4 regions of the Motilimonas thetidivivens genome follow, and region 3 is predicted to be linked to each of the others. Evidence: predicted binding sites of a transcription regulator. Region 3 holds the regulator's gene; each other region holds the start of a gene.

Region 1 (7,599 bases), on a different contig from region 3:
CAGTTGATGTGTGACGTGCCATACGGTGTGCTACTTTCTGGTGGCTTAGACTCATCGGTTATTTCAGCTATCACTCAGCGCTTTGCTAAGCAACGTGTAGAAGATGATGATAAATCTGCTGCTTGGTGGCCACAGCTTCACTCATTCTCGGTTGGTCTAGAAGGCTCACCTGATTTAGCTGCCGCGCAAAAAGTAGCTGACTCTATTGGTACTATCCACCACCCTATTATCTTTACCGTACAAAACGGTATCGATGCGCTACGTGAAGTAATTTATCACCTTGAAACTTACGATGTGACCACTATTCGTGCCTCTACTCCAATGTACTTAATGGCGAGAAAAATCAAAGCCATGGGCATTAAGATGGTACTTTCTGGTGAAGGTGCAGATGAAATCTTTGGTGGTTACTTATACTTCCACAAAGCGCCAAATTCACAAGAGTTCCATGAAGAGCTAAACCGTAAACTAAGCAAGCTGCACATGTTTGACTGTTTACGTGCTAACAAGTCGATGGCGGCTTGGGGTATTGAAGCTCGCGTGCCTTTCCTAGACAAAGAGTTTATGGATGTGGCTATGCGTACTAACCCAGAGCTAAAAATGATCAAAGACGGTCGCATCGAGAAGAATATTCTACGTGAAGCATTCGATGGCAAGCTGATTGATGAAGTGCTATGGCGTCAAAAAGAACAATTCTCAGACGGTGTAGGTTACAACTGGATCGACAGCTTGAAAGAATTTATCAGCACGCAAGTGACGGATCAACAACTGGCCAGTGCTGAGTTTAGATTCCCAATCAACACGCCTGATACCAAAGAAGCTTACTACTACCGTTGTATCTTTGAAGAGCATTTCCCACTTGAGTCTGCGGCTAAATGTGTACCACATGGCAAGTCTGTTGCCTGTTCAACACCTGAAGCGTTATTGTGGGATGAGTCGTTCCAAAACAACGCGGATCCATCAGGCCGCGCTGCAGGTGTGCACAACGACGCTTACAAAAAATAAGCACTCAGTACAGCATTAAACCTTTAAAGCCTTAACCTGTGTTAAGGCTTTTTTATTGCGACAACAGCTGACTCTTCTTTATCTAACCTATTATTTTCATACATATAGTTGTTAATTCGGGTATTAGACTAAGTGCTAATGGCCTTCTATGTTGCCAGTGTTTAGGATAAACAAAAAAGGAGATTAGATTATGTGGCAGCAAATATTAACCGTCGCTGAGCCAGTGGCGCTACTGTTCGGCATTTGCTTCGTATTGATTGGTTGTATCAGTTACAGCAAACGCAAGTCAGATTACCTTGCAACCGTGAAAATTTTCTTTAATCGCGTCGATGACCTTACGGTAGGTGAATTTAAGTTTATTCGCTCTGGAGTGGTATTTTTATTTATTGCCATCATTGTGAGATTTATCAGCCTGACCTTCTTTGTCCAATAGGCTATGCAGCATTGCTAAGTACTTTAACGCTTATTTTCAACCTATGTTTGGGGCCGTTATTAGCTTGTTTTAATAACTAAAACTGAAATTTTTCATCACAGTTGTTAGACATTGTCATATACTATTGAGTAATTCCTTATCGCTAATATGGTCTATGAAAATACTGCTCGTTGACGACTCAAAAATTGAACAGATGGTGATCAGTTCATACCTAGATCCGCAAAAGCATCACGTGATTATCGCGTCATCGGGCGAAGAAGGGGTTGAATTATTTCACGCTCAACAACCCGATCTTATTTTGTTGGATGTGATGATGCCCGGAATTGATGGTTATGAGGTCGCAAAGCGCATACGCCAATCCAACGAGCCTTGGGTACCCATTATTTTTCTCTCTGGCAAAACCAGCTCAGAAGATCTCGCTGAAGGCATCGCGGCGGGGGGTGACGATTACTTAACCAAACCGGTAGACCCGCTTGTTTTAAGTGCAAAATTGCAAGCCATGGATCGCATCGCTAAGATGCGTGCACAGCTTATCGAGACCACTATTCAACTTGAACAAGCCAATCAAGAGTTAAAGCAATTAACATTGAGCGATGGTTTAACAGGCATTGCAAACCGACGCTACCTAGATCAATCTTTGCCCGCTGAGCTTAACCGCGCATTTCGCGAACAACTTCCCATTAGCGTGTTGCTAATCGATGTCGATCACTTTAAGAAATTTAATGACCATCATGGCCATTTAGAGGGGGATGATTGTCTGAAAAAAATCGCGCAACAGCTTAAATCTGCCTGCCGTCGCGGCTCAGATTTTGCGTGTCGTTACGGTGGCGAAGAGTTTTGTGTCCTCTTACCAAATACCGATATTACGGGAGCCACCGCAGTAGCCAGTAACATTCTTAACAGCATCGCATCGCTCAATATTATCCATCGCGGCATCGAGCCAGTCGGCCATGTCACCGTCAGCATCGGAGTTCACTCTCACCAAAGTTGCGAGCCAATCAAAGCCAACGATTTTCTGGCCGGTGCAGATGCTGCTTTATATCAAGCTAAACATGCGGGCCGCGCACAATACGCCATTTTTAAGCCCTAACACCCGCAACGTTCCAATTTCTATAAGCTCACAGACAGCTTAGCTTTTATGCTGCAGGATCAGCGGCTAACTTAAGCTTTTTGTCTGCTTTTTCAGAAGGCTTCTTTTTGACTGCTGGAGCGCCACCTTTTAACATCGTCATCACGTCGTCCTTGTTGGCAGCTAAAAACAGGCCTAACTCCTCCAGTTGGCTGTCATCTAAGCCCACAGGACCTGTCGCAAGAAAGTCAGAAAGCTGGTCTGCAACATCCAGCATTTTGTCGTATGCATCCGCTTCTTTCTTGCTCGTAAAGGTCATCTTTTCTTCACCATTTCTTTCAACTATGTATTTAATGACTACGGCCACAGGTTTTCTCCGATAACTGTTTTTATATACAGTACCATTTCTTTTATCGGCCGCCAACATAAAATTCGTGTTGTTGTCACACTTTAGATATACTTCTAATAAAAGCTTGATTAATAATAATTATGACAAAATCTTCGTCACAACTTAACGCATGTAGCCACTGTGATCTCTTGATCGCCCCATATCAGCCACCAAGCCCCAAAGATATCAAACACAGTGCCAAATGCCCCCGTTGCGGCAGTCACCTATACCATAAAGCCCAATGCCAGCCCGCCACTATCTTAGCGCTTTCTCTGACCGCTTTAATATTATTAATCCCTGCTAATACTTATCCTTTATTATCAATGACGCTGATTGGTACAACCGAAAAAGTCAGCTTGATCCAAGCAACCCTCAAGCTCTATATTGAGGGAAATATTTTTATCGCTTTGCTTATTTTCCTGTGCTCCTCTTTGGCACCCGCAATGATGTTAATTTCTCTCTGTTTTGCCAGCTATCTATCCATATTCCATGCGCAATCCCCAAAGCTCAAACAATTCTTAAAATGGATAGACCACCTTTCTCACTGGTCCATGCTAGAAGTCTATTTAGTTTCTTTTTTAGTTGCATTAATCAAGTTGGTGGATATCGCTGATATTGAATTGGGTATTGGCCTACTCTGCTTTAGTTTATTGATGGTCACCAATAGCTTGATTTTAACCTTATTTGATCCAAGCGATTATTGGGATAAAGTAAAAGTCAATGGAATCAGCTAAACAAAATGGCTTAGCCCGCTGCCACGAGTGCGGTCTAGTTTGCCACTATCAACCACATACTCTCTGTCCACGCTGCGATGCCAAATTGCATATGAGACAGCCCTATAGCATCCAAAAAACGTGGGCTTACTTAATCACGGCCTGTATATTTTTAATTCCAGCTAACTTTATGCCGATCACTCTATTAGTTAGCCAAGGAAAAGCCACACCTGATACCATCATGTCAGGGGTCTATGCGCTTATAGAAGAAGGCAGTACAGGCATTGCCATCATTGTTTTTGTTGCTTCTATCTTAGTGCCATTGGCCAAGATCATCGGCATTATGCTGATCTTAATTTCGATTCATTTTAAGCTTAAGATCAACCATAAACTGCGTTTACTGATGTTTAAGTTTATTGACTGGATCGGCCGTTGGTCGATGCTAGATTTATTTGTTATCTCAATCATGGTTGCGGTCATTGATAAAGGTCAGCTGTTGGTCGTTATTCCCGGACCTGCTGCAACTGCATTTGCTTTGGTGGTACTATTAACCTTAATGGCTGCAAAAAGTTTTGACACTCGATTGATGTGGGACATGGAAGAAGATAATGACTGGACAAATTGAGCCGGCTACACCTGTAATAATTGATAAACAACGCTTGTCAGCCATTTGGTTTTTGCCATTGCTCGCGCTGTTTTTAGGGGCCTGGTTGTTATTTCAACATCTCAACAATAGCGCTAGCGAGATTAGAATTCATTTTGATAATGCCAACAGCATCCTAGTTGGAAAAACACGCATTAAATATCAGGGCGTTGATATAGGCAAGGTAACCGCGATCAAGTTAGATGAAGACATTTCAGGTGTCTACGTGGTTGCCGAAATTGAAAAACAAGCTGCGCATATGCTTAAAAGTGATACGCAATTTTGGTTGGTTAAAGCAAAAGCCTCTTTAACTAGCGGTGTATCCGGTTTAGATACCTTATTTTCCGGTAGCTATATTAATATGCGTCCGGGGGTTGGTGTCCCAGCCACCGATTTCATTGCAAGTGAAGAGCAACCGTTAACCCAACCTGAGCGCGGCTTAATTGTTAAACTGTTAGCCGAAGACATGGGCAGTGTGTCAATTGGCTCTCCAGTCTATTATAAAAAAATACAAGTGGGTGAGGTCTATAACTTTAGGCTAGTGCGTGACGCCCAGGAAGTAGAAATTCAAATTAATATCCAATCAAAATATGCCAACTTGGTGAAACAAAATTCACGGTTTTGGAATGTCAGTGGTATCAATGCTGAATTTTCATTTTCTGGACTCAAGGTTCATACCGAAAGTTTAGCCTCGATTATATCTGGTGCTATTTCCTTCGATTCCCCAGCTGACGGCAATAAAGCGCCTTCAAACTTTTTATTTAAACTCTATAACGACGTCGCAGCAGCCGATCGCGGAGCAAAGGTGTTACTCAAGCTAGAAAATATTTCTGGTATTAACATCGGCACCCCTATTATATATCGCGGCTTTAAAGCAGGAAAAATAACCTATATCGATTTTGATAATGACAGTAATTTATTTCAAGCCCATGCTGTTATCGAACCCATGTTTAAAAATCAGCTCAGCAGTAACAGTCGGTTTTGGCTTGAACGAGCGCAAATTGGCTTAGGCGGAATTAAAAACCTCGGCAATTTAATCAAAGGTGATTACATAGGTTTTCAGCCCGAAGTGGGCGAGCCAATGCGAACATTTGTCGTTGCGGATGGCGATATAACCGACAATAACAGCTTAGCTTTATCCATCGTTGCAGACGATGCCAGCGGCGTGAATGCAGGCGATCCGGTGTATTTTCGCCGCTTGGTCGCGGGTAAGGTTAAGTCCATTAAGCTAAACCAACGCGCCGATGGAGTTGAAATAAACGTATTAATCAATCCACAGTTTAAACATTTGGTGGGAGCGAATAGTCGTTTTTATCAATCCAGTGGCATTTCTGTCAAAGCGTCTTTAGAAGGGTTACAAGTTAATGCCGATCCTATATCCAGTTTTATATCTGGTGGCATTAGTTTCTATAACCCGAACAATAAGGTCAGCGGAAAATTTCTTGAACAGTACCGACTTTACCCTGATAAATCTCTGGCTGAACTAGGCCAAGCGGCCTTTGCAACACCGCTCAACATAAGATTACTCAGCGATAATATGACTTCGGTAACCTTGGGCTCGCCCGTTTACTTTCGTAAGTTACCCGTGGGTAAGGTCACTCATTATGATCTCACACGTACTGGCAAAATCATGATCGAGCTGTCTATTTTTGGTCAATATCGTCACTTGATTAAGCCCAACAGCTTATTTTGGGATGTCAGTGGCTTAGATATTAAAGCAGGCCTAAGCGGTGTCGAAGTCAATGCCGATTCACTGTTGGCCATTGCCGCTGGCGGTATTGCGTTTGACAATATTGCGAACAAAACGACCAAAGCCGGCGACTATTATCCCCTATTCGATTCCTTTCAATCCGCTACCGAAGTAAAACATACCTTAGAGCTCAGCTTGGCACGTGCCGATGGTCTCAAACCTAACACTGAAGTGAAGTATAAAGGACTCACCATAGGTGAAATCACAGACCTAGCATTGGATCAACGCAATGACAACGTTACCGCAACCGTGGCATTAAAAGCGCAATTTGCCGATCGCTTTTTGCGCCAAGGCAGTGAGTTTTGGCTCGTTAATGCTAAGGTTTCCTTACAAGGTGCAGAGCACCTAGATACGGTTTTCACTGGCCCCTTTATTGAAGCTGTTCCAGGTTCGGGGAAAAAACAAACGCGCTTTAGCGTGAGCAAATCAGCCCCAATCGTCGAGCGAAATGAAGCGGGTCTTGCGCTGGTTCTCATTGCGCCTCGCGCCGGCTCATTAACCCTGGGTAGCCCAGTCTATTTTAGGCAAGTCCAAGTCGGTAAGGTAACCGACTTTAATATTACCTACAGCGGGGATTCGGTTGAAGTTCATATCAATATTGAACCGAAATACCAGCACTTAGTCCGCAGAAATACGGTATTTTGGCAAGCCTCAGGCTTTAACATGGACATAGGCATTACTGGCGCGAGTTTAAAAGCTGAATCCTTAGAGGCCATTCTCAGTGGCGGCATATCCTTTGCAACGCCAAACGGTAAAGTTCAAGCCAAAGCAAAAGCTGGACAAACGTTTAAACTGGAGCAAGATTTCGATGATAAGTGGCTAACATGGCAGCCTAAACTTCCGCGCTAATCATGGTATTATGTCGCCTCAAGTAATAAGGGGCGACATGTGGCTAATTCAATTCATTTACCTGACTCATTTTTAAACTGTATTAAAGAAACCTTACCTGCAGGTTTAGATCTCAATGACTTTATCGCAATTTGCCAACAGCCATTGCGCAAGAGCATACGTGTTAACACCCTCAAGATTTCTGTTACAGACTTTTTAGACCGCATTGCCCACTTGCAATGGCAACTCACCCCTATCCCTTGGTGCAGTGAAGGTTTCTGGTTAACCCGTGAAGATGAAAGTATTCCTTTAGGCAATACCGCTGAACATTTGGCGGGCCTGTTTTATATTCAAGAAGCCAGCTCCATGATGCCTGTCACCGCATTGTTTCATTTATGGCAAAGCCAGACTGATGACACCATAGTGCTTGATGCCGCCGCTGCACCGGGATCAAAAACCACACAAATTGCCGCACAGCTTAATAATCAAGGTTTGCTAATCGCTAATGAGTTTTCTTCGAGCCGGGTTAAGGTGTTACATGCCAATTTAGTACGTTGCTCTGCCACTAATGTCGCTCTTACTCACTTTGATGCGCGCGTGTTTGGCACTTGGTTAACGGAAAGTGTTGATGCCGTGCTACTTGATGCGCCCTGCTCCGGTGAAGGGGCCATTCGTAAAGACGAATTTGCCATGAAGAACTGGACCATAGAATCGGTTCATGAAATTGCCCAATGCCAAAAAGAGCTCATTGAAAGTGCATTTTATGCGTTAAA
Region 2 (7,599 bases), on a different contig from region 3:
GGAAAAACGAAGTGATGCGTGCCGAATCGGGCGACGACTTGTAATGTATTTGCTGTCCCTAACTGTGTTAAAAAACCGCTTTGATCAGAAACCACTTCAAATCCTAAACTGTGGTTTTGCCGATTCGGCGACTTTTCAGACATTAGCTCCGCAAGAAAATCCATTTCTTCCGGGTTCAGGACAGCGTGAGATTTGTCCTGGTTCATTGCTTTGGCCCATTTTTCCCATCAAGTGGGAATTGTTGTTATATTTTCGTTGATATTTTAACCAAGTATAAAAAATGAGCAACAACGGAGAGGGACAAGTCCAAATTATTTATAAAAAATTGATTGATATTTACACATTTACTGCTACTGAGATGCGTCTAGGTCCATATTCACATTAAGTAGCTGGCAATAGAGACGGCTATGACAGGTAATAACACCATCATAATCGCACTCACACTGAGCCAAATACCTTGTTTGTTAACTAAGCTGACCGCTAGCGCTAATACAGCGCCAACCACACTGATGGCGACCGTCACTAAGCTACCCGAGCCATCATCACTCACTTGATAAAAAAACAAACTGACAACAAGACCAAGTAGTAACAAACAAGGAGGAAGGTAATTCTTTAACATATATGCCTTATCATAATTGACTGCTCGCCACTGAGCGGCGCTACACTTAGCACCGCTTAGCCCGTAGCCAATTACTCTTCTGGATCCATTTCCACATCAACCACATAATCACCTTCTAGCCAGTTACGGCCAATGAGCAGCTTATATGACATTTTTTTACGATCGCTTAAGTTCACCAATACTTTTTTGCTCTCACCTCGCCAACCTAAGCCTAGCTCCACCTGATATCGGCGTTCCTTGGCGATGGCATTTCTGATGATCACTACGTCGACGATCTTCGCTTGCAGGGTACGAAACTCTTTCTTTTCATTCATGGTGGTAAAGGTCACTGTTTTACCAATGTTCTTTCTCATCTCGCCGGCATCATCATCCACTTTGATATCAAAAGCGTGAATAGAGGTCGTATGAGCACCAGTATCAATCCGCGTCAGAAACTTAAGGTTATCTAATTCGGCGACTTTAATGTATTCAACAGGCCCCACCGAGCGCTTTTCTGCAACACTCGAAAAGCTGAAAAAAAGGCTTGATAAACAAAAGAGTAATACAATTTTTTGCAAAATTTTTCCCCTGCATTAAGTAATAGAAGCGAGATAGAAATTAGGCACTCGATTTGCAAATATCAACGTAGGCCTGAACGGTGCGTTCATACCCTTGCTGAAGTGATTCAACAACTAAGGCGTGACCTATCGACACTTCTTTAATATCTGGAATGGTTAAAAATAAGTCCAAGTTTTCCAAGCTTAGGTCATGACCCGCATTGACTTCTAGCCCTAAGTCTTGTGCTGCTTTAGCAGCTTGAGCATATTGAGCCAACACCGTATCTTGTTGCTCGGTGGCAAAAGCGTGAGCATAAGCCTCGGTGTAAAGTTCGATTCTGTCAGCACCGGTTGCCTTTGCCAAAGCCATATCTTGCGCCACTGGATCCATAAAGATGCTGGTGCGGATCCCTGCCGCCTTTAAGCGCTCAACCACGCCTTTTACCAACTCAAAATCTTGGTGCAAATTCCAACCATGGTCTGAGGTGATTTGGTTTGGATCATCCGGCACTAAGGTACATTGATGAGGCTTCGCATCCAACACCACTTGTAAGAACTCTTCACACGGGTAACCTTCAATATTGAGCTCGGCACCTGGGTATTGCGCTGCCACTTGTTTTAGCTCGTAAACATCACTGTATCGAGCATGACGCTGATCCGGCCTAGGATGCAAGGTAAGGCCATTAATACCTAAGGCTAAACCTTGGCGAGCAAACTCGGCAACGCTAGGGTAATCTCGTCCACGAGAATTACGAAGAAGGGCGATTTTGTTGAAGTTAATGCTAAAAAAGGTGCTCATGCAATTCATCTTACCAAGCCAATAATATAAGCCTAAACGATAACATAGCTGATGCTTAAAGGCAGGTATTGCAGGCATAAAAAAACCCGGCAAGCCGGGTTTTTTCATTTTTCCGTTCGGATTATTTAATCACATGAACAGAAGAAGTGTTGGTGGTACCAGAATCAACTAGTGCACCAGAAACCATTACTACGTTGTCACCCGCTTTCGCTAGGTCTAGATCTTTAGCGATCTTCATACCTTGCTCGTAGAAATCTTCAGTGTTGTTGATTTTTTCAACTACAACTGGAGTAACACCTTTGCTTAGACATAGCTGTTGAGCTGTCTTAGCGTTAGTAGTGATAGCTAGGATTGGCGCTTTAGGGAAGAATTTACGTACAGAACGTGCAGACTTACCGCCTTCAGTAGCAACGATGATTAGACGAGAATCTAATTGCTCAGCTGTCTTAACCGCACCACGACAAACCGCTTGAGTAATGCTCTTAGCATCAGCATTGTCTGATTCAGCTTTAGAAGGCATACGCTCATCAGTGCTGTTACAGATAGTAGCCATGATTTGTACCGCTTCAGCTGGGTATTTACCCTTAGCACTTTCACCAGAAAGCATTACTGCATCAGTACCGTCTAGGATAGCGTTCGCTACGTCACCCGCTTCTGCGCGTGTTGGACGTGGGTTTTTGATCATAGAGTCAAGCATTTGCGTAGCTGTGATAACAGGCTTACGTGCTGCGTTACATTTCTCAATCATCATTTTTTGCGCGAAGATTACTTCGTCAACGGCGATTTCAACACCTAGGTCACCACGTGCAACCATGATACCGTCAGAGGCTTCTAGGATAGCGTCGAAGTTATCAACACCTTCTTGGTTCTCAATTTTAGAGATGATTTGGATGTTTTCGCCACCGTTCGCAGCTAATAGCTCACGAATTTCTTGTACGTCTTCAACCTTACGGATGAAAGAAGCAGCGATGAAATCAACACCTTGTTGACAACCGAATACTAAGTCAGCTTTATCTTTTTCAGATAGAGCAGGAAGCTTAACGCTTACACCAGGAAGGTTAACACCTTTGTTTTCGCCTAGTTCACCGTTGTTTTGCACTTCACATTTCACTTCAGTGTCAGTGATAGCAACCACTTTAAGTGCGATTAGACCGTCATCAAGTAGTACCGTGTTACCAACGCTTAGGTCTTTAGTTAGACCAGGGTAAGTTACCGCTACAACTTTGTTGTTACCTACAACGCTTGCGTCAGTTGTTAGAGAGAACTCTTGACCAGCTACTAGTGCAACGTCGTTACCGCCTTCTAGCTTGATAGTACGGATTTCTGGGCCTTTAGTATCTAATAAGATAGCGACTTTCTTACCAGTTAATTCAGAAACTTCGCGGATAGTATTGATACGACCACCGTGCTCGTCGAAGTCACCGTGAGAGAAGTTAAGTCTCATCACGTTCATGCCGTTAGCAACTAGCTTAGTTAGCATCTCTTTAGATTCTGATTTAGGACCGATAGTACAAACAATCTTAGTTTTTCTCACTTTTCTCTCTCCGACAGACGCAGCGCGCCATTGTATATACAAAACTTGGATTCATGCACACCTCTCACAAGGAATGCGGCGATAAATTTTAGAAGTTGAATTGTACTCGATATTTGTTGTGAAATTACAACTTCAGGTCAATAAATTTGGCGAAAATGGCGAAATTGACGTAATTAATAAACCTAACCACTCGCGCTGATGACAGTTTAGTCAGCTTTAGCTTATTTCTCACCCTAGGCCACTGAATCGGATCATATCATGTCGCCTAAAACCTTGCGCTAGCACCAAAAAGCCTCGCTTTTTTGATGATTTATTGAAATCCCCTTCAAACTCACTAGCGTGACAGAATTTGGCACTATTTGGGCTTGATGAGGCCAGTGAAATCGATTTTAGCAATGAAATTTTACAACCAAACTGAAAGGCTCAGTTACGTTAAGCTCTTTTCATCATCGCGGCCATAAGGTAGCATGCCTGCCCTTTTTCTCACAGGCAGGTTACTTATGTTTGCAGGTTTTGACTACGGCACATCTAACTGCGCGATTGGCGTAATACAACAAGATCAAGCTAAATTAATCCCACTACAGCAGCAAACGAGTTTACTTACCTCAACCTTGTATGCGCCCGAGAGAGAAATCATCTTACCTTGGTTAGCCAACGCCCTGCCGCAATCAGAATTAAAAACGCAGTGGCTTAAGCAACGTGGCCCAGCCATGCTCGCAGCAAAGCGAGTGCAGCAAGAGTTAAAGCTAGATGGCATCGATACCGAATTGCACTTTGGTGACGCGGCATTGGCAAAATATTTAGAAGAGCCGGAAGAAGGGTATTACATTAAATCACCCAAATCCTTCTTAGGGGCCAGCGGCCTCAACCAAATTCAGCTCGCGCTATTTGAAGACATAGTCACCGCCATGTTTTGCCACATTAAACAAAGCGCAGAACAGCATTTAGATGACACCCTTGAGCAGGTGGTCATTGGCCGTCCGGTTAACTTTCAAGGTCTAAAAGGCGAGCAAAGCAACCAACAAGCACTGCAAATTTTGACCCAAGCAGGAAAAAAAGCGGGCTTTAAAGCCATTGAATTTCAATATGAGCCCATTGCCGCCGGTTTTGCCTTTGAAGCCACCTTAAGCCAAGCGCAAAAAGTATTGGTCGTTGATATCGGTGGGGGCACCACTGATATCTCATTAATGCAGATGAGCCCAAGCTATCAAACATCAACCGAACGCCACCAGCATATTCTTGGCCACACAGGTGAACGCATTGGCGGTAACGATTTTGATATCCATTTTGCCCTGCGTGGCTTAATGCCGTTATTTGGCTTGGATTCCGAGCTGGTCACAGGCAAGCCGATGCCAGCTAAAGCCTTGTTTGACGCCGTAGCCATCAACGATGTCGGCAGCCAAACTCGGTTTTACAGCCGCGACAATCAGTTAATGCTAAAAGAGTTGATTAAAGATAGCTGCGCACCAGAACAACTTAAGCGTTTAATGCATCTGCAACAGCACAAGCAAAGCTATCAATTGGTCAATACCGCCGAACAAGCTAAAAAGCAGCTCTCAGAACAAAACCAATGTTTTGCTGATTTAGCTTATGTTGAAGCTGGATTAGGGTGCGAATTAGCCCAAGCCACCTTAGGCCAAGCCAGTTTGCCATTATTAGTTAAGATTAAGCACCTCATTGATGAAACCTTGCGCCAAGCACAAACCCAGCCCGATGTCATTTTTGTGACGGGGGGAAGTGCTAAATCTCCTGTCATTACCGATTTTTTACGACAAAACTACCCTAACAGCCCAATACGAGCCGGTGATCACTTTGCCAGTGTCGCAACCGGCTTAACCCGCTGGTCACAACTGTGCTTTGGCTAACAGACCCACATCAAGTGACTCAACACCCGAAAGTTGATCGGGTTGTTGAGTTGCAAACTAGCACTATCGAATCAAAGGGGTTAAGATAACTGTATATATAACCAGTTAAGTACTTGCTGTGAAATTATACATCGCCGAAAAACCTAGCTTAGCCCGCGCCATCGCCAGTGCATTACCCAAGCCCCAAACCAAAGCCGATGGCATGATCACCTTGGCCAACGGTGACTGTATCTCATGGTGCATAGGGCATTTATTAGAACAAGCAGAGCCCGACCATTATGATCCACAATATCAAAAATGGCGTCTTGAGCACTTACCCATAAGCCCCGAAAAATGGCTACTTAACCCGAAAAAAAACACCAAGAAACAGTTAAGTATTCTAAAGAAACTTATAAAGCAAGCCGACACTATAGTGCATGCTGGCGATCCCGACCGCGAAGGCCAGTTGCTGGTCGATGAGGTGATTAACTATGCCGGCGTCAGCCAGCAAAAAAAGCAGCGAGTGCAGCGCTGCCTGATCAATGATTTAAACCCGAGTGCGGTCAAACAAGCCTTAGCCAAATTACGCAGTAACCAAGACTTTGTTGCCCTTTCAACGTCAGCTTTAGCCCGTAGTCGCGCCGATTGGCTATATGGTATGAACATGACCCGCGCCTATACCATACAAGGTCAAAAGTCTGGCTATCAGGGCGTGCTCTCGGTGGGCAGAGTGCAAACCCCGCTATTAGGTTTAGTGGTTAAACGCGACCAAGAGATAGAGCATTTTGTTAGCCGCCCCTTTTATGAAGTCCTCGCACATATTCGCACCGATTGCGATGCCCAGTTCAGCGCCAAATGGTTACCCAGTGAAGCATGCCAGCCCTATCAAGATGAAGAAGGCCGCGTGCTGGTCAAAAAGCTAGCCGAAAAAGTAGTCGAAAAAATCCACCAGCAGCCCGCGCTGGTATTAGCCAACGATAAACAAACCAAAAAGCAAACCGCGCCGCTGCCCTTTAGTTTATCCAGTTTACAAATCGAAGCCGCGAAGCGCTTTGCCATGAGCGCCAGTCAGGTCTTGGCGAGCTGTCAAAAACTCTATGAAGAATACAAACTCATCACCTACCCACGTTCAGACTGCCGCTATTTACCTAAAGATCATCACCAACAAGCCAGCGCCATAGGCCAAGCTCTGAGTCAAAATTTACCTGACTGGCAATCACAGCTAGACCAAGCCAACTGGCAACAGCGTAATCGCTGTTGGAATGACAGCAAGGTGAGCGCGCACCATGCCATTATCCCGACCATGAAAACCTACGATGCCAGCAAACTAGGAAAAGCCGAGCGCCAGCTCTATGAACTGATCAGTTTGCAATATTTGGCGCAGTTTTATCCTGATTATCGCTATCAAGAACAAACCATTTTACTAGAGATCCAAGGCGGGCAATTTCGCACTAAACAAAAGAGCACCCTAGCGTTAGGTTGGAAGTCGTTATTGCATAAGAACAATCAAACCGAGCCCGCAGCCCTACCCGATGTGGCCGTGGGAGCCTCGTTGTTTTGCCAACATGGCGAGCTTATCGAAAAGCAAACCCAGCCCCCTGAGTATTTTACTGATGCGACCTTATTGGCCGCCATGACAGGGATCGCTCGCTTTGTTGTCGACAAAGAATTAAAAAAAGTGCTCAAAGAAACCGATGGTTTGGGCACCGAAGCAACCCGAGCCAGTATTATTGAGTTGTTGTTTAAACGCGGCTTTCTCACGCGTCACGGCAAGCAAATTAGATCAACAGCGGTTGGCAAAGCGCTCATTAGCTGTTTACCTCACAGTGCCACCAGCCCAGATATGACGGCACACTGGGAATCACAATTAGAGAGCATGAGCCAAAAACAAGTAAGCTATCATCAGTTTATGGGCCAGCTGCAGACACAACTGCAAGCATTAATCGCACAAGCCGTGCAAATGCCGAGCTCGGCACTGGCGGAGTTAAAAAACCTGAGCCCAAGTAAACCAGCATGGCGACGCAAAAAACGAAAAGCAACGCCAAAATCACGTGCGCCAGCTAAGCTTAAAGCGTCTTAAGTTGACTCAAGGAATACCACAGTGGCGGATTTACCTCTCCTCGCAGAAGGGAAGCTAATCAATGGCGAATACCTCAGTGCATCAGCGCTAGATGATGGCTGGATCCAATTGCAAACTCATACTAAGCAGATCATATTGCGAGTTCAACCTGCAAGCTTATCGCTCAGCCATCAAAACGATGACAATT
Region 3 (7,599 bases):
CGGTAATTGTCGCTTCCATCAATATTTAAGGCAGTAAGATCGGCATTAATACGCTCAATACCGGTCGGCAACTGCTGAAAAAAGGCTGTAATGGGAATATCGCCTTCGACATACGACACTTTTGGATTGTGTAAAATGCCATTAATGGCTTGAGCAGGTACGGCAATTGAGAATCCCTTAAGGACATGCTCAAAAACAAACCCTACTCGCCCGTTTGCTTGTTGCGCTACCTCGGCAGCCACCTCTTGCGGTACGGCACTATCGTGCACAACCACTATGTAGCGTTGTAAGTCAGGTGGCGACTGTGCATAGGAGAAAACAGATAAGCAAGCAGAAAGGGCGAAAGCGTAAAGGATGATCCTAGTTATTGGTCGCATAAGTTGTTCCTCTAAATGCATAGAACAAGCTTATTAAGTATAGGCTACTACTCGGCACTGGCCAAAAAACGAACAAGCCACCCGCATACTTCTGTGCAATCAAAGCGTTTAGCAACGCTGGCAACAAATGAGCCCGGATCAGCAAGCGAATAAGCTTGAATTACCCAAGACACGGCCTGTGACTAAACCGACCACAAGGCCCGCGGTGCGCCCAGTTCATTTCCCACAGCGCCCCATGGTACGCCCCAACCGCTCACGTTAGTGCGTTTGCCCGCGAGGGATGAGAATCCGCTTATCCCTTGATTGATTTGCTGTTGAATTAGACTTTGGCTGGCGTGGTCGCTGCAATAGCGCGAAACTCGCGCGTCATATGGGCCTGATCACTAAAGCCAAATTGTTGGGATACATCGGCTAGGCACACTTCGCGATGGGCGCGTAAATATTCGATGGCCTGCTTTACTCGCCTAATTCGCTGATATTGCTTCGGTGATATTTGCAGCCAGCGCTTAAACAAACGCTCAATTTGGCGCTGACTTAATGGTATGTGCTCATTAAGCTCGGCCTGCGAAGCGTGTAAATCAACTTCTGCTAACGCTTGCGATAACGAATGGGGCAAGATTTGGCTGTGTTGCAGCATTTGCTCTGCCCAATGGGTTATTTCATTAATTCGGTCCTGATGACTTGACTGTTTTTTAACTGCTTGAAATAGGCCGTCGAGATTATCTAATCGCCCCATGCTGCCTGTTAACAGGCTAGGCGCATGAACATGCTGGCCAAATACGCCGTAGCTAATAGCAGGATGAAAACGCAAGCCAGCCAGTTGTGCACCCGGCATCAAGGTGACGCGCTGTGATACCTTGCTAATGGGCAATGCAATCACGCCATGAGGCAGTTTATGGTCGCCAATACTGACCTCTCCCGTCAAATGAAATAACACACCGCTGCCCGCATCCGAATAAAGCGCACGCGAGACTGGCTCTGCTTGCGCTGAGCAAACACTGGCTGACCATATGCCTTGCAGCAGCGGCGCTAGCTGCCCTTTAGGCTGGGACAGCAAAAAATTAAGCGCGGGGCCTGGTGTATTGTTATGGTTTATAGCTACCTACCTCAGGTTTAAAGGTTTTGACGATGCGATTCCAGCTATTAATCGCATTAATGGCAATGGTTAAGTCAACCAAGCCTTGCTCACCTAACACGTCACGGGTCTGGTCGTATGTTTGCTGATCTACAACCTTACCTAGACTTAAATGCTCGGCAAGTGCCAATGCGGTTGTTTCTACTTCACTGTACCATGGCATATCTCGCCACGCATTTAAACCTAAAATACGCTCAACCGTTTCACCTTGCGCCAACGCTTCCTTACTGTGCATATCAATGCAAAAAGCACATTGGTTGAGTTGCGAAACACACAGTTTAACTAACTCCCATACTGTCAGGCTTAGAGTATCAGAGCCACTAAATTGCTCGCGTAAATACCGCTCTTGCGCCATCAAAATGTCCATCGCAGGTGCCGCTAGGCTCATATAATTGGCTCGTGATGTCATGCTTTATCTCCTTCCTTTATGATTCTAAGGCACAATAACAAGCGGCTTGAATCCGGTATTGAATATTTCCGACATGATAAAATTTACCCGCCAAATAAAACCCTACTGACACAGTCTGACACTCGCAGCTCCTATGCTTATCTCGTTGATAACACAAACCTAAAGGAAACAAGATGAACACAGTTATTGAAATGGTCAACTTTAAATTGGCAGCAGGCGTCACCGAGCAAGATTTACTTGCCGCCACCAAACAAAGTCATGCTTTTATAGCTGGCTTGGACGGTTTTCAATACCGCTCCCTTAGTTATAATGAAGCGTCGCAAACATGGACGGATATTGTTTATTGGCAATCGATGGAGACAGCAAAAGCCGCTAGCGACGCCTTTATGGGCTGTGCCGATTGCCAAGCCTTAATTGCCCTGATAGATAAAGAATCAGTGGTGATGCAGCACCAAGAAGTGCATTTTTCATCCTGCGATGCGGCGTAATTAACTCAATCAAGCACGGGCTTGGTCAACCTTGATTTGGCCCGTGATAAGGATAATCAGTGAGTAAATCAGAGCGCTTGTTTGCCCTGTTAACATTGCTACGCAGTAAGCGATATGCCGTCACCGCCGCGCAGCTAGCCCAGGCCATGGAAGTCAGCGAGCGCACCATTTATCGTGATATTCAGTCGTTGATCTTATCCGGCGTACCGATTGCGGGTGAAGCGGGTGTCGGTTATTTGTTACAAGCAGGCTCACACTTACCCCCCTTGATGTTTAACGAGCAAGAAATGGTTGCCCTAGAGTTAGGCATGAGAATGGTCAGGGCTTGGTCCGACCCCGAATTAGCCAGCGCCACCAATACCGCCTCACATAAGATCTTGTCTGTGTTGCCCGATCACTTAAAGCGGCAATTGGAAAGCTTTCCGATTTTAGTGCCGGATTATCACATCCAGTCTAAAACCGCGGCTCATAGCCAGCAATTGCGCCACGCCACCGATGCCATGCAGAAAATCTGCATTGACTACACAGCCGAAGACGGCGCATTAACCTCACGCGTGTTACAGCCGCTTGGGCAAATATTTTGGGGTAAGGTATGGACCTTAATTGCTTGGTGCGAGCTAAGAAACGCCTATCGGCATTTTCGCATTGATAGGATCCAGCACCTATCACTGCTACCGGATCACTTTAGCACCGGGCCAGAAAAGTCACTGCCTCATTACATCGCGCAATATGTGCCGCCAGAGGGTTAAGCTCTCTAGCAAAATACAATTTAATCCTTGGGCATGTATGCGCCATTTATTTCCGGAGCGAGCTCCGGTCTTAAAGCCTCTGCAATCGTAGGTGCACGGTTCTCTGCTCGAACATGGCCCATTCTCAGAGCAAACTCAGTCCTAAAACAAAAAACCGCCAACTTCGGCGGTCTTTCTGAGATTTAGTTAGCGCGACTTGGCAATTACATCCAATCGGCGTTGCGAATAACGCCTACCGCGATGCCTTCAACATCGAAGTGCTCGTTGGCTAAGTCTACTTTAATGGTATTGAATTCTTCATTCTCTGGGTGCAGTAACACTTGGCGGCCATCACGTTGGAAGCGTTTAACGGTTACTTCATCTTCCACTCGGGCCACGATCACTTGGCCATTGTGAACATCTTTGGTTTTATGCACCGCCAGTAAATCGCCGTCCATAATACCGATATCTTTCATGCTCATGCCGCTAACTCGTAGTAAAAAGTCGGCACTAGGGTGAAACAAATTCGGGTCAACCTTGTAATTACACTCGACGTGCTCTTGCGCAAGAATGGGCTCACCAGCGGCCACACGACCAATTAGAGGTAGACCTTCTTCTTCGTTAGCGGCTTCTTCAACTTCAACAAGACGGATACCTCGGGAAGTGCCCGGCATCATTTCAATGGCGCCTTTTTTGGCCAGCGCCTTTAAATGCTCTTCGGCTGAGTTAGCACTTTTAAAGCCAAGTTGTTTGGCGATTTCGGCTCGCGTTGGCGGAAGGCCCGTGGCGGCGATGTTTTCTTTTATCAGTTCAAGAATTTCTGCTTGGCGCGGTGTTAATGGCTTCATGGTTTTTGCCTGTTTTTATATACAGTTAACTGTGAGTATATACAGTGAGCCTAAGCTAAGCAAGGGATTACCTTGATAAAATAAGCAAAATCCAAAGGCTAATCACCAATCAAGTGAGTTACTTAAAACAGTAAAATATCAGCCCAGACATAAACCGTTAAGGTTAAGGCAACAAATACAGCCGCAGACCCTAAATCCTTGGCGCGCCCTGCTAGTTCATGTTTTTCTAAGCCGACTCGGTCAACCACGGCTTCCACGGCCGAGTTCAGCAGCTCAACAATAATCACAATAAGCAGACAGGCGATCATTAAGATCCGTTCAACTTGCTCGACATCAAGCCAGCAAGCCAGTGGAATAAAAATAGCGGCCAGCAACAGCTCTTGACGAAACGCGGCTTCATGGGTGAAAGCATGACGAAAGCCCTGCATGGAATACATGGCCGCCATCACAATCCGCTTTATCCCTGTGTTTTTTTCCATTTTTATGTCCTTTTATTCACAAATTCCCACTATTTTTAGTGTATTTTAGCGCCATTGAATGCAGTAGCTTGAAGCGGTGATATGACAAGCTGACGACAGCATGGTGCAATCTATACCTTAACTACTTGAAAGGCAGGTAGGAGGCATGAGAGAAAATCCCCATAAGTATAGATGAACGATGTGATGGGGTAGGACTGGTGTTCCAGTGAGCAAACCGAGCCAACACAGCTGCAACTTCAATTAGGAAGGATATAATTGATGATAAGCAAAACAAGAGGTTATAGGAAATAATGAATTTTTTGCAAGGTTTTTTCTTAAACCATCTCGTTAGCAGTAAAACCGTGCCAGCGAGCCCCCAAGCGGATCTGCATTTAGACTTGGACAAACCTATTGTTTATGCATTAAAAACTTTATCGTCCAGTGATTTGCTCACACTGCAGCGAGCGTGTCGTGATTTGGGCCTGCCCGACCCACTCACCCCGATGACCATTAATGGCCAAACCATTACCCGCTATGTCTGTTTGAATATGCCCAAACAGCTGTTTTCAAGCACCCCGCGCAAAGCTTACCAAGACCAATTTAAAACCCTGCTTAATTTGCACCAAGGTGACAGTGAGATAGACGTACAACTGGTGCCCGTCACCTTATTTTGGGGTCGCGCGCCCGGTTACGAAGGCCATAAGCCGTGGTTTTCAATTCTGAAAGCCAGCTCACCCAATTGGATTAATAAGGCCTTCACTATTTTGTTTCGCGGCCGCGACAACTTGATCCGTTTTAGCAAGCCGATTTCGCTGCAGCGGTTAAATCGTGATTATGGTGATGATCCTAATCTTGCCACTAAGTTAGAAAAAATTGCCTATACCCATTTTGCACGGCAGAAACTGGCGGCCAAAGGGCCAAAATTGCCCGATCGCAACAAAATGCGCCGCGCTCTATTGGCATCCAATGAAATTCATCAAGCCATAGTTAAAGCCAGCCAAGAACAAGGTATTTCACTGGCGCAGGCAGAACAAAAAGCCACCCACTATCTTAATGAAATCGCGTCAGACTTTTCTTACCCTATGGTGCGTTTTGGTGACAAGGTATTAACTTGGATCTGGCATCGAATCTATCAAGGCATAGTGGTAAACAACGCCGAGACGGTGCGAAATTTGGCGCAAAAATGCCACGAAATTGTGTTTTTGCCTTGCCACCGCAGCCACATGGATTACTTGCTACTCTCGTCGGTGATTTATCAACAAGGCATGACACCACCGCACATTGCTGCAGGCGTCAACCTGAATTTCTTCCCCGCTGGGCCTATCTTTCGTCGCGGCGGCGCGTTTTTTATTCGCCGCACTTTCAAGGGCAATCCCCTATATGCCAGCGTGTTTAAAGCCTATTTAAGTTATTTGTTTAGCAAGGGCTACTCCCTGGAGTTTTTTACCGAAGGGGGTCGCAGCCGTACCGGTCGCTTACTGCCAGCTAAAACCGGCATGTTAGGCATGACCATTGAAGCCATGCAGCAAAGCCCTAACCGCCCTATCGCGTTAATTCCCGTATGTTTAGGTTATGACCACGTAATGGAAGTGGCGACTTATGTTAAGGAGCTGCAAGGGCAGAAGAAACAAAAAGAATCGTTTTTACAGGTACTTTCCATCACCAAAAAACTGGGCAACTTTGGCCAAGGCTTTGTTAACTTTGGCGAGCCCATTCTGCTGAATCAGTTTTTAGATCAAGTCCAGCCGCAATGGCGTGAGCAAGGCGATTTAACCTTAAGTCCAGAGTTTAGCCACACCATCAATCAACTTGGCCGCAGCGTGATGACAGGTATCAACAATGCCGCCGCCGTGAATGCCTTGCCGCTATGCAGCCTAGTATTACTGGCCAGCAAACGTCACACCTTAAGCAAGGAACAATTGCTGACTCAGGTAAGTGCTTACTTAGTGCTGTTAAAGCAAGTGCCCTACAGCCAACAGGTCAGCTTACCCAGCGGCGAAGCTAATAACGACAACGCTGGCGGAGCCATTGGCGGAGCCCAAGCATTACTTGATTCAGCGCTAAGTCTAAACAAGTTCCATATTTACCAAGACAGCTTGGGCGACATCATCAGCATTGCCGCCGATCAAAGTATGCTGCTCACCTTCTATCGTAACAATATCATTCACTTATTTGCGCTACCGGCGCTAATGACCAGCCTAGTTCAGCACTATGATGGAATTACCCTAGATCAGCTCCAAGCCAAATTGAACCAAGTCTACCCGCTGATCCAAGCTGAACTGTTTTTACCTTGGAACGCAGAGGAAATGTGGCAACAAGGCCGAGCTTACTTGCAGCAACTAGTGCAACTGGGTTGGATAAATCAGCAAGACGATGCCACTAACCCAGATTCATCAAGCTATCGCATCAACCCTAACCTGCGTACTCAAGCCTATTTACTGGCCAATATTATTGATGAGACCATTCAGCGCTATCACATCGTTCTGAGCTTACTGCAAAGCCCAACCCAAATTGAGCTAGCCTCGCTGGCCAAACAAAGCACCCAAGTGGCTGAGCGTCTTGGGCAAATTCACGGTATTCGGGCGCCTGAGTTTTTTGATCAAAAAGTACTGCAAGTGTTTATTGAGCAGCTGCAACAGCAGGCTTATATCGATGAGGCAGGCAATATCAACCCGGCTTCACTGGGAGAGTTACATCAACTGACCCGCCAGTTACTGTCAGATGAAGTGCTCTGGACCATAGAGCACACCATAGATAATCAATATCGCCAAGCCAGTAGCTAAGCCCAGTAGCTAAGCCCAGTAGCTAAGCTAAGTTAAGTTAAACAAAGTGTACTGCGTTGCTTAAATTAAGCGCGCAGCATCCAATCAAGGGCAATACCAACGAAAATAGCCAGTCCAACATAATTGTTGTTTAAAAAAGCACGAAAACAATCCGGCCCTTGGCGGGCGCTAATTAAGTTTTGCTGATAAACAAACAGCCCAGCTGCCACCAATAATCCCCAATAAAAACTAGCGCCGGCTTGGGTTAGCCAAGCAAATGCCAATAAGCAAACTAAAGTTAATGCTTGCAGTAAGCCGGTGATTAACTTATCGAAACGGCCAAACAAAATGGCGGTCGACTTAATGCCGATTTTTAAATCATCATCCCGATCCA
Region 4 (7,599 bases), on a different contig from region 3:
TATCTGGTGCTACCTTAACGGGGGCGGGTATCCAGCATACCTTTGACTTTTGGTTGGGTGCGCAGGGTTATGGTGCTTACCTGAAAAAACTAGGTCTAGGAGAGCTAAACAATGGCTAGTGAAGCAAAAAGCGTCCTAACAGGACCGATTATTTCAAACAACCCGATTGCACTGCAAATCTTGGGTGTTTGTTCTGCCCTAGCGGTAACTAGTAAGCTTGAAACAGCCGTTGTAATGACCTTAGCGGTAACATTCGTAACGGCATTTTCTAACTTATTTATTTCGATTATTCGTAACCACATTCCTGGCAGTGTTCGTATTATCGTGCAAATGGCGATTATCGCGTCGTTGGTAATCGTGGTTGACCAAGTACTGAAAGCAGTGGCATTCGAACTTTCTAAGCAGCTATCTGTTTACGTAGGTTTGATTATTACTAACTGTATCGTAATGGGTCGTGCTGAAGCATATGCAATGAAGAGTCCTCCGGGCGCAAGTTTCATGGACGGCATCGGTAACGGTCTAGGTTACGGTTTCATTCTGATTGCTGTTGGTGGTATCCGTGAATTCTTTGGTTCTGGTGCGCTATTCGGTATTGAGATTATGCCATTAACGTCAGCAGGTGGTTGGTACCAAAGTAATGGTCTATTACTGTTGCCGCCAAGTGCGTTCTTTATCATCGGGTTATTGATCTGGGCAATCAGAACATACAAGCCTGAACAGGTTGAGGCGAAGGACTAATGGAACATTATTTAAGTATATTTATTCGCTCAATTTTCATTGAGAACATGGCGTTAGCTTTCTTCTTAGGTATGTGTACCTTCCTTGCTGTTTCGAAGAAAGTAAAAACAGCGTTTGGTCTAGGTGTTGCAGTTATCGTGGTATTGGCGATTTCTGTACCTGTTAACCAAATCATTTACTTCAACTTACTTGCACCGGGTGCACTTGAGTGGGCTGGCCTTGGCGATGCAGACTTAAGCTTCTTAGGTTATATCACCTTTATCGGTGTGATCGCGGCACTAGTACAAATCTTAGAAATGGTTCTGGATAAGTACTTCCCTGCGTTGTACCAAGCATTGGGTATTTTCTTGCCGTTAATCACGGTGAACTGTGCCATCTTCGGTGGTGTATCGTTTATGGTTCAACGTGAATACAACATCGCCGAGTCGTTTGTATACGGCGTAGGCAGTGGTGTTGGTTGGATGTTGGCAATTGTTGCACTTGCTGGTATCCGTGAGAAAATGAAATACGCAGACGTGCCAGATGGCCTTCGTGGTTTAGGTATTACCTTTATCACTTCAGGTCTAATGGCGTTGGGCTTCATGTCTTTCTCTGGTATTCAGTTGTAATCTCGGGGCCTACCTAGGCCCCTGAAGCAAGGAAATTGTCGATGGAAATTATTCTCGGCGTTGTCATGTTCACAGTTATAGTTTTAGCCTTGGTATTCATTATCTTGTCTGCTAAATCAAAACTAGTGGCCTCTGGCGACATTACAATCTCAGTAAATGGTGATCCTGAAAAGGCCATCACCTGTGGTGCTGGCGGTAAACTGCTAGGCGCCTTAGCGAACTCTGGTATCTTCGTTTCGTCTGCTTGTGGTGGCGGTGGTTCATGTGGCCAGTGTCGCGTTAAAATTAAATCAGGTGGTGGCGATATTCTACCAACTGAATTAGACCATATCTCAAAAGGTGAAGCTCGTGAGGGTGAGCGTTTAGCTTGTCAGGTAAACGTGAAACAAGATATGGACATTGAGCTGCCAGAAGAAATCTTTGGTGTTAAGAAGTGGGAATGTACCGTTATCTCTAATGATAACAAAGCGACCTTTATTAAAGAGCTTAAACTACAGATCCCTGATGGTGAGTCGGTCCCATTCCGTGCGGGTGGTTACATCCAAATTGAAGCGCCTGCGCACCATGTTAAATACAAAGACTTCGATATCGAAGAGCAATACCGTGGTGACTGGGAGCACTTTGGTTTCTTCAACTTAGAATCTAAAGTTGATGAAGAAACTATCCGTGCTTACTCGATGGCGAACTACCCAGAAGAGTACGGTATCATCATGCTTAACGTGCGTATCGCTACGCCGCCGCCAAACAACATGAAACTACCATGTGGTAAAATGTCTTCTTACATCTTCAGCTTAAAAGCGGGTGATAAGGTGACTATTTCTGGTCCGTTTGGTGAGTTCTTTGCCAAGGATACCGATGCTGAAATGGTATTTATCGGTGGTGGTGCAGGTATGGCGCCTATGCGCTCTCATATCTTCGACCAATTCCGTCGTCTACATACCAAGCGTAAAGTAAGCTTCTGGTATGGTGCACGTTCGAAGCGTGAAATGTTCTACGTTGAAGATTTCGATGCGATCGCAGCTGAAAATGACAACTTCGAATGGCATGTGGCATTAAGCGATCCGCAGCCTGAAGATAATTGGGATGGCTACACTGGCTTTATCCATAATGTATTGTATGAAAACTATCTGAAGGATCATGAAGCGCCGGAAGATTGTGAATACTACATGTGTGGTCCACCGGTGATGAACGCAGCCGTTATCAACATGCTAAAAGACTTAGGTGTTGAAGACGAAAATATCCTATTGGATGACTTTGGTGGCTAACCGCTGATGTTTAAATCCATAATGCAATGGCTAGCCTTTATCGGGCTAGCCTTTTTTATTACAGCCTGTAGCCAAGAAGCGCCAACCAAGCCAATGGTGGTAGTGGAAGGGGCGACGATGGGCACCTATTATCGGGTTAAGGTGGTCACCGAGGCCATTACCGATGTCGCAAGTTTTCAAGCTGAGTTAGATAAGCGCCTTGAGCTAGTCAACGACCAAATGTCGACTTATCGACCGCAATCTGAGTTATCCTTATTTAACCAAGCGCAGCAGAGCCACACGGTTTCGCCCGATACGATTAAGGTAGTTCAGCAGGGTATTGAGTTAGCTCAATTAACTCAGGGCGCATTGGATATTACCTTAGGTCCCTTGGTTAATTTATGGGGATTTGGTCCAGACGCCAAACCTAAACAGATGCCAACGGCGGAACAAATTGCAGCACGTAAGGCGATTACCGGCGTTGAGCATTTAACCATTGATGGTTTAACATTACATAAAGCTATTCCTGAGCTATATGTTGATTTATCATCCATTGCTAAAGGTTATGGGGTTGATGTCTTGGCCGACTATATTGAAAGCATGGGTGAGCATAATTACCTTGTCGATATCGGTGGCGAGCTTAAAATGAAAGGCCATAACGATAAAGACTTAGCTTGGCGTATTGCGGTTGAAAAGCCGGTTACCACTGAGCGTGCTATTCAGCAAGTCATTACTCCCGGTGATAATGCGGTTGCAACCTCGGGAGATTATCGCAATTACTATGAGGAAAATGGTGAGCGTTTTTCTCATATGATCAACCCAAGTACCGGCATGCCGATCAAGCATAAACTGGTTTCGGTCACTGTGATTGATAAATCATCGATGATCTCAGATGGCCTAGCAACGGCTCTTATGGTGATGGGGCCTGAACAAGGCTTTGCATTTGCAACAGAGCAACAATTGGCCGTGTATATGATAGAAAAAACAGCATCAGGCTTTACTCCTCGTTATACCGAGCAGTTTAAACCTTATCTGTTAACGGAGGCAAAATGACGTATTTTATTGCTACTTTTTTCGTGTTTCTTTTAGTGATAGTGGCCATGTCTGTTGGCTATATTTTCCAAAAGAAAGCGGTCAGTGGTAGTTGCGGTGGCTTGGGTAGTATTGGCATTGAAAAGGAATGCGATTGCCCCGATCCTTGTGATAATCGCAAGCGAAAAATGGCTAAAGCAGAAGCCAGACGAAAAATGCTGGAAGAAAATCGCATCATCTAAATGATGATAATGATAAAGGCCCGATGGGCCTTTTTTATTTTCAGCCCTAAACCACCTACTTCAGTAGGTGGTTATCATCCATAGGGGGCTTTGCCCGAAGTTCTACTCATGCTAAATGGACTCTCGATTTTTAGCGAAGTCAAAGAGGACAAATAACATGAGTAGATATAACCAAGCTTCCCACGTATTTTGGAGATGTCAATATCACATTGTGTGGACACCAAAGTATCGTTTTCGAATATTGAAAAATAATGTGGGTAAAGAAGTTTATCGGTGCATACAGGTTTACTGTAATCAACTTGGATGTGAAGTCGTTGAATTGAATGTACAAGTTGACCATGTTCACCTAGTGGTAAAGGTACCGCCAAAATTATCAATATCAAGTTTGATGGGTGTTTTGAAAGGTAAAATAGCCTTGAAGTTATTTAGCAAATTCCCATATCTAAGGAAGAACAAGTTATGGGGAAATCATTTTTGGCAAAGGGGCTATTTTGTTGATAGCGTAGGAATCAATGAGGAAATAATACGCCGATACGTAAGGCACCAAGAGAAACAAGAGCGTCAAGAGCAGAGAGAGTTGGCGCTGAACTAAACAAAGGCCCCCTTTTAGGGGGTTAACACAAAGCCACCTTCTTCAGAAGGTGGATTATTTACTGCATGCAGCTTGATTAATGTGTTTTTATACATATACTGTTTTTATGTACAGTTTTTTGGGCATTAGTTATGCAACGTAAAATTATTCACGTCGATATGGATTGTTTTTTTGCGGCAGTGGAAATGCGTGATAATCCTGAACTTAAATCCTTGCCTATTGCGATTGGCGGCGCTGCATCACGTCGTGGTGTACTTTCGACTTGTAATTACGTTGCGCGTAAATTTGGCATTCGCAGTGCCATGCCCACCCACAAGGCATTACAGTTATGTCCAGAGCTCGTCGTTTTACCTGGGCGAATGGAGGCCTATAAAGCGGTTTCTCAGCAGGTCTTACACATTTTCCAGCGTTACACCGAGATTATTGAACCCTTATCCTTAGATGAAGCTTATTTAGATGTAAGTGAATCTTCACTTTTTAGTGGTTCTGCGACATACATAGCCCAAGATATTCGCCGAGCTATCGAAGAGGAAACCGGATTAACCGCTTCAGCTGGGGTTGCTCCTTGCAAATTTATTGCTAAAGTCGCGTCTGATGAAAATAAACCCAATGGCTTATGTGTCGTCACGCCCGCCGAGTTAGACGCCTTTGTTGCCAGCTTACCTCTTGAGAAAATTCCCGGCGTTGGCAAGGTCACCCTAGAAAAATTACACGCGCTAGGGCTGTATACCTGTAAAGACGTTCAAGTTTATCCAAGAGAGGTCATTCTCACTAAGTTTGGTAAATTTGGTCGGGTGTTATTGGAGCGCAGCCAAGGCATAGATAATCGTGAAGTCGTGACCTGTCGGGAGCGAAAATCGGTCGGGGTTGAGCGCACCCTTAGTCATAATATCGCTCAGCAAGAGGAATGTGAGCTGATCCTGAAAGACTTATATCAAGAGCTGCAGCGACGACTGACTCGCGTTGGCGCGGCTGATCGAATTCGTTCATTAGCGGTTAAGATGAAATTTGCTGACTTTCAATTGCGCTCAGCCGAGCAAAAAGTGGCCCAACTCGAGCCAGAATGTTATCAGGCCTTGCTATTGCAATTATTGGCTAAAAGCCAGGGCAGGGGCATACGTCTTTTAGGTTTATCAGCACAGCTGAATAGCGAAACGACACAGTCCACTGACATTAAACAACTTAACCTGATTTAGCTATTCACCCCAATCATATTCGATGACTTCAACCTCATCGGTAGACTGGACTTTTGGCTTGGTGCTCACCTTGTTACTTGAGCTCGAGCTGTTCTTGCTTGATGGTTCATTACTAAATAAATCAGTGGTTTCTTGCCATGCATGACTGGACACATCTTTGGTTCCATCCCATACGTCTGCGGAAACTTCGGTCGTGTTTTGCCATACATCAGCCGACACTTCTTTGGTTCCCTGCCACACGTCTGCAGAGACTTCTTTAGTGCCTTGCCAAGCATCCTGACTGGTTTCTTTGGTTGCTGTCCAGACTTGGCTGCCAGCATTTTTGGTACTTTGCCACGCTTTATCCCAACTTGATTCAGCATGAGCTGAGCAACTTAGACTAAGCGCTGTTGTCGCTATAACAGCAAGGGGTGTAAGACGCTTCCTTGTCACCTTGTCCTCCTTAAATATGATTACTAACAGGCTTTAATGCATATTAGCTGAGCTGGATTAGAGTCTAAAGTAGTTTTCAATTAAAGATAGTTTAACTAGTAGCTGGGTGTTTCCACCCAGCGGGTAGGTTTACTTGTTTGGTATCGCCGCCAAGACCTTAGTTAATAATTGCCAGTATTTTTCAACGCTGCCAATGTGAACTTTCTCATCCGGCGAGTGAGGGAATTTGATGGTTGGGCCGATGGAAACCATGTCCCAATCAGGGTAAACAGCTTTGAACAGACCGCACTCAAGGCCCGCATGGATCATCATGATTTTAGGGGTTTTAGCAAATTCTTCTTGATATACCTTTTGGACTAAATCGCGCATGTCTGAGTCTGCTTTGGGGGCCCAACCTGGATAAGCTCCTGAAAAGGTTACTTTACCATCAGCAAGTTGGAACACGGCAGCTAGCATGTGTTGAACGTCTTCGCGGCTACTATCATGCATAGAGCGCACTAAACATTGCACATCAATGCCTTGTTCATTGCAGCTAACTACACCTAAATTCGTAGACGTTTCCACTACACCAGCAAACTCATCGCTCATTCTGATCACACCATTCACGCAAGCGTGCAAGGCGCTGATCAGCTTGGTTTGTTGGCTGTTATCTAAAATGGTGTTGATGTCAGTTGGGGTTAAGGTTAGGGCTAAGTTAGGCTCGGTGTGGGCTAAAGTTGTTTTGATCTGTTCAGCTAAATCGGCAAAGGCAGCTTGAAATTGCGCTTGTTGCTCGGTCGCAATGGCAAATTTGGCACTGCCTTCACGTGGGATAGCATTGCGCAAACTACCGCCTTGCAGCTCACTTAATTGCAATTCAAATTCACTTTGTTGACTCAACTCATATAAACAGCGGGCTAAGATTTTATTGGCATTGCCGCGACCTAGGTGGATGTCACAGCCAGAATGGCCGCCCTTGAGGCCGCTCACTGTTAGCTCAAAACCAGAAACGGCCTCACATGACTGTCTGTTGAGTTTGAAGCTAACATTCACATTTACGCCGCCGGCACAGCCCATATAGACTTCGCCTTCTTCCTCGGAATCTGTGTTGATTAGGATATCGCCATCAAAATAACCAGGCTCTAAACCGAACGCACCTGTCATGCCCGCTTCTTCGTCTGTAGTCAGTAAGACTTCAATCGGGCCGTGAGGGATGTCCTTACTGGCTAGTACCGCAAGGCAAGAGGCCATGCCGATGCCGTTATCAGCGCCTAAAGTAGTGTTATTGGCCGTGACCCAGTCGCCATCAATATAAGCTTGGATGGGGTCTTGAGTGAAGTCATGCTGAGTATCGTTATTTTTTTGCGGCACCATATCGAGGTGCGCTTGCAATATGACCCCTTTTTTATGCTCCATGCCTGGCGTCGCAGGTTTTTTAATAATGACATTACCAATTTTGTCTTGCAGGACAGCCAAACCTTGTGCTGTTGCCCATTGCATGATCCAATCCGCTAGGGCTTGCTCATGCTTTGAAGG

Evidence for each region. The regulator LexA, encoded in region 3, represses DNA repair genes until DNA is damaged. The targets are predictions, from matches to a motif close to TACTGTATNNNNATACAGTA.
Region 1: the regulator LexA is predicted to act here: its motif matches at 2,886-2,905, upstream of ACK8OT_RS08690 (YebG family protein).
Region 2: the regulator LexA is predicted to act here: its motif matches at 5,441-5,460, upstream of ACK8OT_RS17270 (DNA topoisomerase III).
Region 4: the regulator LexA is predicted to act here: its motif matches at 4,553-4,572, upstream of dinB (DNA polymerase IV).

The regions. Positions count from the first base shown of each region.
Region 1 is NZ_JBKFDK010000009.1:22,484-30,082, forward strand. Features, by position in the region: gene asnB (asparagine synthase B) at 1-1,002, shown strand, start outside; gene ACK8OT_RS08680 (hypothetical protein) at 1,193-1,435, shown strand; gene ACK8OT_RS08685 (GGDEF domain-containing response regulator) at 1,590-2,525, shown strand; gene ACK8OT_RS08690 (YebG family protein) at 2,572-2,871, opposite strand; gene ACK8OT_RS08695 (paraquat-inducible protein A) at 2,994-3,626, shown strand; gene ACK8OT_RS08700 (paraquat-inducible protein A) at 3,718-4,230, shown strand; gene ACK8OT_RS08705 (PqiB family protein) at 4,214-6,847, shown strand; gene rsmF (16S rRNA (cytosine(1407)-C(5))-methyltransferase RsmF) at 6,887-7,599, shown strand, end outside.
Region 2 is NZ_JBKFDK010000028.1:33,513-41,111, forward strand. Features, by position in the region: gene ACK8OT_RS17240 (PilZ domain-containing protein) at 1-206, opposite strand, end outside; gene ACK8OT_RS17245 (hypothetical protein) at 377-619, opposite strand; gene ACK8OT_RS17250 (ATP-dependent zinc protease family protein) at 691-1,176, opposite strand; gene ACK8OT_RS17255 (pyridoxine 5'-phosphate synthase) at 1,217-1,954, opposite strand; gene pykF (pyruvate kinase PykF) at 2,076-3,488, opposite strand; gene yegD (molecular chaperone) at 3,989-5,353, shown strand; gene ACK8OT_RS17270 (DNA topoisomerase III) at 5,472-7,412, shown strand; gene ACK8OT_RS17275 (hypothetical protein) at 7,434-7,599, shown strand, end outside.
Region 3 is NZ_JBKFDK010000029.1:8,484-16,082, forward strand. Features, by position in the region: gene ACK8OT_RS17375 (S8 family serine peptidase) at 1-377, opposite strand, end outside; gene ACK8OT_RS17380 (AraC family transcriptional regulator) at 697-1,434, opposite strand; gene ACK8OT_RS17385 (carboxymuconolactone decarboxylase family protein) at 1,463-1,921, opposite strand; gene ACK8OT_RS17390 (hypothetical protein) at 2,095-2,409, shown strand; gene ACK8OT_RS17395 (helix-turn-helix transcriptional regulator) at 2,469-3,158, shown strand; gene lexA (transcriptional repressor LexA) at 3,362-3,985, opposite strand; gene ACK8OT_RS17405 (diacylglycerol kinase) at 4,108-4,464, opposite strand; gene plsB (glycerol-3-phosphate 1-O-acyltransferase PlsB) at 4,755-7,226, shown strand; gene ubiA (4-hydroxybenzoate octaprenyltransferase) at 7,292-7,599, opposite strand, start outside.
Region 4 is NZ_JBKFDK010000005.1:69,405-77,003, forward strand. Features, by position in the region: gene ACK8OT_RS05530 (Na(+)-translocating NADH-quinone reductase subunit C) at 1-119, shown strand, start outside; gene ACK8OT_RS05535 (NADH:ubiquinone reductase (Na(+)-transporting) subunit D) at 112-738, shown strand; gene nqrE (NADH:ubiquinone reductase (Na(+)-transporting) subunit E) at 738-1,346, shown strand; gene nqrF (NADH:ubiquinone reductase (Na(+)-transporting) subunit F) at 1,388-2,611, shown strand; gene ACK8OT_RS05550 (FAD:protein FMN transferase) at 2,618-3,643, shown strand; gene nqrM ((Na+)-NQR maturation NqrM) at 3,640-3,864, shown strand; gene tnpA (IS200/IS605 family transposase) at 4,022-4,456, shown strand; gene dinB (DNA polymerase IV) at 4,588-5,652, shown strand; gene ACK8OT_RS05570 (hypothetical protein) at 5,653-6,084, opposite strand; gene ACK8OT_RS05575 (aminoacyl-histidine dipeptidase) at 6,214-7,599, opposite strand, start outside.